3 regions of the Arthrobacter sp. JZ12 genome follow, and region 3 is predicted to be linked to each of the others. Evidence: riboswitches for the same ligand, from Rfam matches in the RefSeq annotation. Region 3 holds a riboswitch; each other region holds the start of a gene.

Region 1 (2,257 bases), 1.5 Mb from region 3:
ATCCGAACCGCCGCGGACACCAGGACGATGGCGACCAGTAGGCCGATCGCCACCGCAGTAGGTCTCACGAGCCGCGGCCTTGCGGTCGAGATTTTCTCAGCCACGAGAGGATTGTGGCACCGCGTGAGTTAGGCGTAAAGGACTCAGCGGTTCACTGATGACCGCAGAGTCGCGGCGTTCCGCACAGCGTTCCCGCCGCCGTCGTTATTGAAGTAGACGTACACGTCCTTGCCGGAGCCATGCCATTCCCGGATCCGGTCCGCCCACCAGCCCAGGTCCGCGTCCGAGTACGAGCCGGCATACAGGTGCCCATGATCCGGGCCATGCAGCCGCGCGTACACAAATGGCGCGGTCGCCCGCAGAACGCAGGGGAGACCAGCTCCGCTCATGACGGTGTAGGCGGCCTGGTGCCGTTCGAGCAGCGCGTACACGGCGTCGTCGTGCCAGCTGGGATGGCGGAATTCGACCGCCACCCGGATCCACCAGGGCAGCTGGGACAGGAAGTAGTCCAGGCGGGCGTCGTCGCGCTCCGTCCCCGGCGGAAGCTGGACGAGCAGGACGGCGCGGCGGTCGCCCAGCTCGTGCCAGCAGCGGGCGATCCGCTCGATCCACACCTCCGGCGCGTACAGCTTCTTCGCGTGGGTCAGCCCGCGGGGTGCCTTCACCGACAGGGCAAAATCATGGGGAAGACGACGGCGCCACCCGGCGAACGTCGTATCCCGCGGCCAGCGGTAGAAGCTGGCGTTGAGCTCCACCGTGTCGAAGCGGGCCACGTAGGAATCGAGCCGCCGCGCCGGGGGAGTGCCATGCGGGTAGCAGACGCCGTTCCAGTGGTCGTAGCTCCAGCCGGAGGTGCCGATGCGGATTTCGCTCACGCTCCACAGTTACACATCGCGTCATCTTGACGCCCATGGAACTCCGTCTGCTTACACTGGGCTCAGGTCATGAGTGCCAGCAGATAGCCCCGGCTTGCTGGCCGGCAACCCTCCAACCGCGGCGGGGTGCCCCGGGTGAAGACCTGGCCGTCCGGCGAAGTGTCGGGTGGCAAGCGCGGCCCGTGGTGCTTCGAGCATGCCGGGCCCTGATTCCAGGAGACTTCAATGTCCAACGGTTGGTCCTTTGAAACCCGTCAGATCCACGTAGGCCAGGAGCCCGACGCCGCCACCGGCGCACGCGCCCTGCCCATCTACCAGACCACGTCGTTCGTCTTCCCGACCGCCGAGAGCGCCGCGAACCGCTTCGCGCTCGCCGAGATCGCGCCGATCTACACCCGCATCGGCAACCCGACCCAGGACGCGGTCGAGCAGCGGATCGCCAGCCTGGAGGGCGGCCTGGCTGCCCTGCTGCTCAGCTCGGGGCAGGCGGCTGAAACCTTCGCGATCCTGAACATCGCCGAGTCCGGTGACCACATCGTCGCCAGCCCCAGCCTCTACGGCGGCACGTACAACCTCTTCGCGCACACGCTGAAGAAGTTCGGCATCTCCGTCACCTTCGTCGAGGATCCCGACAACCTCGACCAGTGGCGCGACGCCGTACAGCCCAACACCAAGCTCTTCTTCGCCGAGGCCGTTTCCAACCCGCGCCAGGACGTGCTGGACATTGAGGGCGTCTCCCGCACCGCGCACGACGCCGGCGTCCCCCTGATCGTCGACAACACCCTTTCGACGCCGTACCTCATCCGCCCGCTTGAGTGGGGCGCCGACATCGTGGTGCACTCGGCCACGAAGTACCTGGGCGGCCACGGCGCGGCGATCGCCGGAGTCATTGTCGATTCCGGGAAGTTCGACTTCGGCGCCGATCCTGAGCGCTTCCCCGGCTTCAACACGCCGGACCCCACCTACAACGGCCTGGTCTACGCCCGTGACCTGGGCGAGGGCGGCGCACTCGGCGCGAACCTGTCCTACATCCTCAAGGCGCGGGTCCAGCTCCTGCGCGACCTCGGCTCGGCGGTCTCGCCGTTCAACGCCTTCCTGATCGCCCAGGGCCTCGAGACCCTGAGCCTGCGCGTGGAGCGTCACGTTGAGAACGCGGAGAAGGTGGCGCGCTGGCTGGAGGACAGGGACGACGTCGTCGCCGTCGCTTACGCGGGGCTGCCCTCAAGCCCGTGGTACGAGCGCGGACGCAAGTACGGTCCCAAGGGGACCGGCGCCATCGTCGCCTTTGATCTGGCCGGTGGTGCCGAGGCGGGCAAGCGCTTCGTGGACGCGCTGGAACTGCACTCCCACGTGGCGAACATCGGCGACGTGCGCTCGCTGGT
Region 2 (2,257 bases), 1.6 Mb from region 3:
TACGCTTGAGCGCATGACCGCACTGGTATTCCTTGATCCCGCCCACCCAGAGGGCCGCGTAGCCGACCCCTCCCAGCCGCAGCTCAAGGTCACCAGCTCGGGCATCACGCGCGGTGACGGCATCTTCGAGACCATGCTCGCGGTGAAGGGGGCCCCCCGGAAGCTGCAGGCGCACCTGTCCCGGCTCGCGACGTCGGCCGAGGCCCTGGAACTGAAGGTGCCGCCGTCGGACGAGTGGGAGCGTGCCATTTCCACCGCGCTGCGGGAAGCGGACGACGACGGCGACCTGGTGGTCAAGCTCGTCGCAGTCCGCGACGGGGATGCCGGCAGCTCTGCCATCGCATGGGTCCTGGTGACGCCGCTGCCGCAGGGACTGCGGGGCCAGCGGCTGTCCGTCCTGCTCCTGGACCGGGGCTACGACAGCACCGTCGCCCAGCGGGCACCCTGGCTGCTCATGGGCGCAAAGACCCTCTCCTACGCAGTCAACATGGCGGCCCTCCGCCATGCCCGGTCACAGGGCGCCGATGATGTCATCTTCACCTCCTCGGACGGGAAGGTCCTCGAGGGCCCTACGTCCACTGTGCTCATCGCGCGCGTGATCAACGGCGTCAAGCACCTCATCACCCCACAACTGGAAACAGGCATCCTGCCGGGCACTTCACAGGGCGCGCTGTTCGAGGCAGCGCGTGATGCCGGGTGGGAACTGGGGTACGGTCCGCTGGTCCCCGAGGACCTGTTCAACGCCGACGGCGCGTGGCTCATCTCAAGCGTCCGGCTGCTCGCAGAAATCGGATCGATTGACGGGAAGCCGCTGACCATTTCGCCCGAGTTGTCCGCCGAACTGGGCGAGCTGGTGGAGTCCGTGTCCTGAGCTGCGCGTCATCGCCGGGTGCGCCGTCGTTACAGAAGGTTACGGCTCCGCGTGGCAGGCGGACGCAGCCGATGCTACGTTCAATCCGGAGTAACGAGCGCCAGCGCCAAGCCCTGACTTGCTGGCCGGCAACCCTCTTTTCACGGCGGGGTGCCTCAGGTGAATACTCGGCACACCGATCAATTGATCAGCACCGTGCACAGCGTGAGGAGAACCAGTGTCACAGCATTCAGCCATCCCTGCCCACCAGCCCGCTGAGGGCTACGCCGGAAACATCACGCCACGCGACGCCGTGGAACGGGTCAGCAAGGGCGCCGTACTGGTTGACGTGCGCACCGTTGAGGAGTGGCGCTCCGTCGGAGTGCCCGACCTTACCGACGCTGGCACTGCTCCCCTGTTCCTCGAGTGGAACCGCTCGGACGGAACCCGCAATACGTCCTTCCTCAACCAGCTCAACGCGTTGAAGGGACGCGAGCTGCTGTTCCTGTGCCGCTCGGGCGTCCGTTCTGTTGCGGCGGCGCAGAGTGCGGCTGCTGCCGGCCACACCGCCTACAACGTGCTGCACGGCTTCGAGGCCGACGGCGGGTGGCGCGCCAGCGGACTGGCCACCACCACGCACAGCGGACAGGCGGCTCCCGTGCCCGGCACGGACAGGACCGATGCAGGTGAGTGAGTCCACGCCGTCGTCGTTTGCGCCTGCCGGCAGCCGCGAACCGGTCGCCGGAAACGGCGGCTACCCCCGAATCCAGGGGCACGACGACGCCGGCTGGGGCGCCGACACGCTCGCCGTGCGCGGCGGGTTGGCGCGATCGAACTTCGAGGAGACCTCGGAGGCTTTGTTCCTCAACTCCGGTTTCGTGTACTCGTCAGCCGCGGCAGCCGAAGCGGCGTTCACCGGCGACGTGGACCGGTTTGTCTACTCCCGGTACGGCAACCCCACGGTCGCCATGTTTCAGGAGCGGCTCCGCCTGCTCGAGGGAGCCGAGGCGTGCTTCGCGACCGCGAGTGGAATGTCGGCGGTATTCACTGCGCTGGGCGCACTGCTTGCCGCCGGCGACCGGGTGGTCGCATCCCGCAGCCTGTTCGGCTCGTGCTTCGTCATCCTGAACGAAATCCTGCCCCGCTGGGGCGTCGAAACGGTGTTCGTGGACGGATGGGACCTTGCGCAGTGGGAGGAAGCCCTCCGGGTTCCCGCGACGGCCGTGTTCTTCGAATCCCCATCCAACCCGATGCAGGAGATCGTGGATATCCGCGCCGTGGTCAAGCTGGCCCACGCGGCCGGAGCACAGGTGGTAGTGGACAATGTCTTCGCTACCCCGCTGCTGCAGCGGTGCACCGAACTGGGTGCCGACGTCGTCGTCTATTCCGGAACCAAACACATGGACG
Region 3 (2,257 bases):
GGTGCGATCCACTCGACGTCGACATCATCCAGCGGGTGATTCACCGGCGTTCCCAGCCACTCCGTGACCCGTTCCGCCGACCCGGCGATGGTCAGTGCACTCAAGCGCACCGACGCCGGCCGCGCCTGGGAAGGGTGCAACGGTTCCGTGCCGTCATCCCAGCGGATCATGTACGGAACCTGTGGATCGGCGATGAGCCCCTTGATTCCGATCTGCTGCCAGGTCAATTCCTGACCGTCCGGGAACTTGCGGTTGCCCGGGACGGCGCTGCGGCCGAGGCGCTCCTCGAACGGGGCCAGGTCGTCTACGGCCACGCACCAGCCCATCCAGCCGCCGCCGGCTTCCGAGCGTGCCCGAACGGCCTGGCCGAACGGTGCCTTGTCCGAGGCAGGGTGGTCGAGAACCTCAACGACCTCAAGGTACTGGCCGTTCAGGAGGGGGAAAATCATGTTCCTGGTACCGAACCGGGGGTGGACTCCACCCTTCACGAATTCAATGCCCAGGGCTTTGGAGATCCGCTCCGCGGTGGCAGTCAGACCGTCGGGTTCACAGGCGTATGACACATGATCCAGGCGCATGGCTCCATCTTGGCACTTTGTGATGGGGGCCTCGACTTAGGGTTGCCTAAGTCACATCTGAATGCTTCATGGTCCCAAGTTAAACCCAAGGTCGGGCGTCCATGATGAAGGAGTCAGGGGGAACCGGTTCCGAGACCGCCGGGGCTACCTGCAGGGAACACCGTTTCGGTGGTCCACCTTGGGTGGGGCCGCTCGTCCCATACACGAAGCCGCCCCACCCAAGCATCCGCGCCTGCTGCCGTCAGCGGATCATTTCACCTCAGGTTCACCGCAAGTCATATGAGTTGCTCTTTTGCGCCTGCATCGGGTTCCCTTGTATGAGGTCACGAGTGACAGCACGGCGTCCTGCGAACGCCACCGGCCCCGGCCTGCTGTCCGGCAACCCTCCTTCCGCGGTGGGGTGCCCCGGGTGACGACCTGGCCCTGCGCCACCGTGCAGGAGCAAGCGCGAAACATGTAAGGCGGCAGGCTTGACAGGCACCACAACAACGGAACCGTATCCTGACGCGATCACGGCCGACGGCGTCGTGGTGCAGCGGCTCTCCATCGGTCCGCTCACGCTGGAAACCAGAGGACACCTGCCTGAGGTCGTGCTGGCCTATGAAACCTGGGGGACCCTCAACGCGGATGCTTCCAACGCTGTCCTGATCCAGCACGCGCTGACCGGAAGTTCCCACGTTGCACGGGGATCCTCGGAAGAAGAGGGATGGTGGGACGGTCTGGTGGGACCGGGGCGCACCATCGACACTGACCGCTACTTCGTGGTGTCCATCAACATGCTGGGCGGATGCTACGGATCCACCGGTCCCGCCTCGCTGGATCCGGAAGGCCGGCCGTGGGGCTCCCGCTTCCCGTTCGTCACCATCCGGGACTCCGTACGAGCCGAAGCCCTGCTGGCTGACCTCCTGGGCATCTCCTCCTGGCACTCGGTGATCGGCGGCTCCATGGGTGGCGCGCGCGCCCTTGAATGGGCGGTGACGTACCCGGACCGGGTGAAGCGTTGCGGCGTCATCGCCTGTACTGCAGCCAGCACGGCTGAACAGATAGCGTTCGCGCAGGCCCAGGTGCAGGCCATCCGGCTGGACCCCCAGTTCGCGGACGGGGACTATTACGGCAGTGCCGGTCCGGAAGGCGGATTGGGCCTGGCTCGCAGGATCGCCCTGATCACCTACCGCTCCGAGACGGAATTCAATGAGCGCTTCGGCCGTGCCGCTCAGGGGATCGAGGAGCCTTTCGGTGCGGTGAACCCGGCGTTGCGGGGGCGCTACCAGGTTGAGAGCTACCTCGACCATCAGGCGGACAAGCTGATCCGCCGGTTTGATGCCAACAGCTACATAGTGCTCACCGAGGCACTGATGAGTCACGACGTAGCACGCGACCGCGGCAGCCTCCGGGACGCCCTCGGCGCCGCCACCGCGCAGTTCTTCATTGCCGCCGTCGACTCCGACCGTTTGTACTGGCCGGCGCAATCCCATGAGCTCGCCGCCGCGCTGCCCGGCGAGGTCCCGGTGCACACCATCACCTCACCGAGCGGACACGACGCCTTCCTCACCGAGATAGCGCAGCTTGAACCCGCGCTGCAGGCGGCGTTCTATAACGATGGCGCCGGTTGACCGGCGTTTCCGCACCACGGCCGAGCTCAGCCCGCTGAGCCGGGCGGCATGCCATGACCGAACATG

The links. A riboswitch is a leader RNA that binds a small molecule or an ion and turns the genes downstream of it on or off. The one in region 3 is predicted to bind S-adenosylmethionine.
Region 1: linked by a shared signal. The riboswitch ahead of GC088_RS13565 (bifunctional o-acetylhomoserine/o-acetylserine sulfhydrylase) and the one ahead of metX (homoserine O-acetyltransferase MetX) in region 3 are both predicted to bind S-adenosylmethionine.
Region 2: linked by a shared signal. The riboswitch ahead of GC088_RS12970 (rhodanese-like domain-containing protein) and the one ahead of metX (homoserine O-acetyltransferase MetX) in region 3 are both predicted to bind S-adenosylmethionine.

Annotation. Positions count from the first base shown of each region.
Region 1 is NZ_CP045246.1:2,913,059-2,915,315, reverse strand. It holds gene GC088_RS13575 (DUF2306 domain-containing protein) at 1-104, opposite strand, end outside; gene GC088_RS13570 (DUF72 domain-containing protein) at 144-875, opposite strand; SAM riboswitch class IV at 941-1,057, shown strand; gene GC088_RS13565 (bifunctional o-acetylhomoserine/o-acetylserine sulfhydrylase) at 1,101-2,257, shown strand, end outside.
Region 2 is NZ_CP045246.1:2,788,485-2,790,741, forward strand. It holds gene GC088_RS12965 (aminodeoxychorismate lyase) at 14-871, shown strand; SAM riboswitch class IV at 961-1,082, shown strand; gene GC088_RS12970 (rhodanese-like domain-containing protein) at 1,089-1,544, shown strand; gene GC088_RS12975 (O-succinylhomoserine sulfhydrylase) at 1,531-2,257, shown strand, end outside.
Region 3 is NZ_CP045246.1:1,152,179-1,154,435, forward strand. It holds gene GC088_RS05330 (VOC family protein) at 1-578, opposite strand, end outside; SAM riboswitch class IV at 900-1,032, shown strand; gene metX (homoserine O-acetyltransferase MetX) at 1,049-2,191, shown strand; gene GC088_RS05340 (SGNH/GDSL hydrolase family protein) at 2,218-2,257, opposite strand, start outside.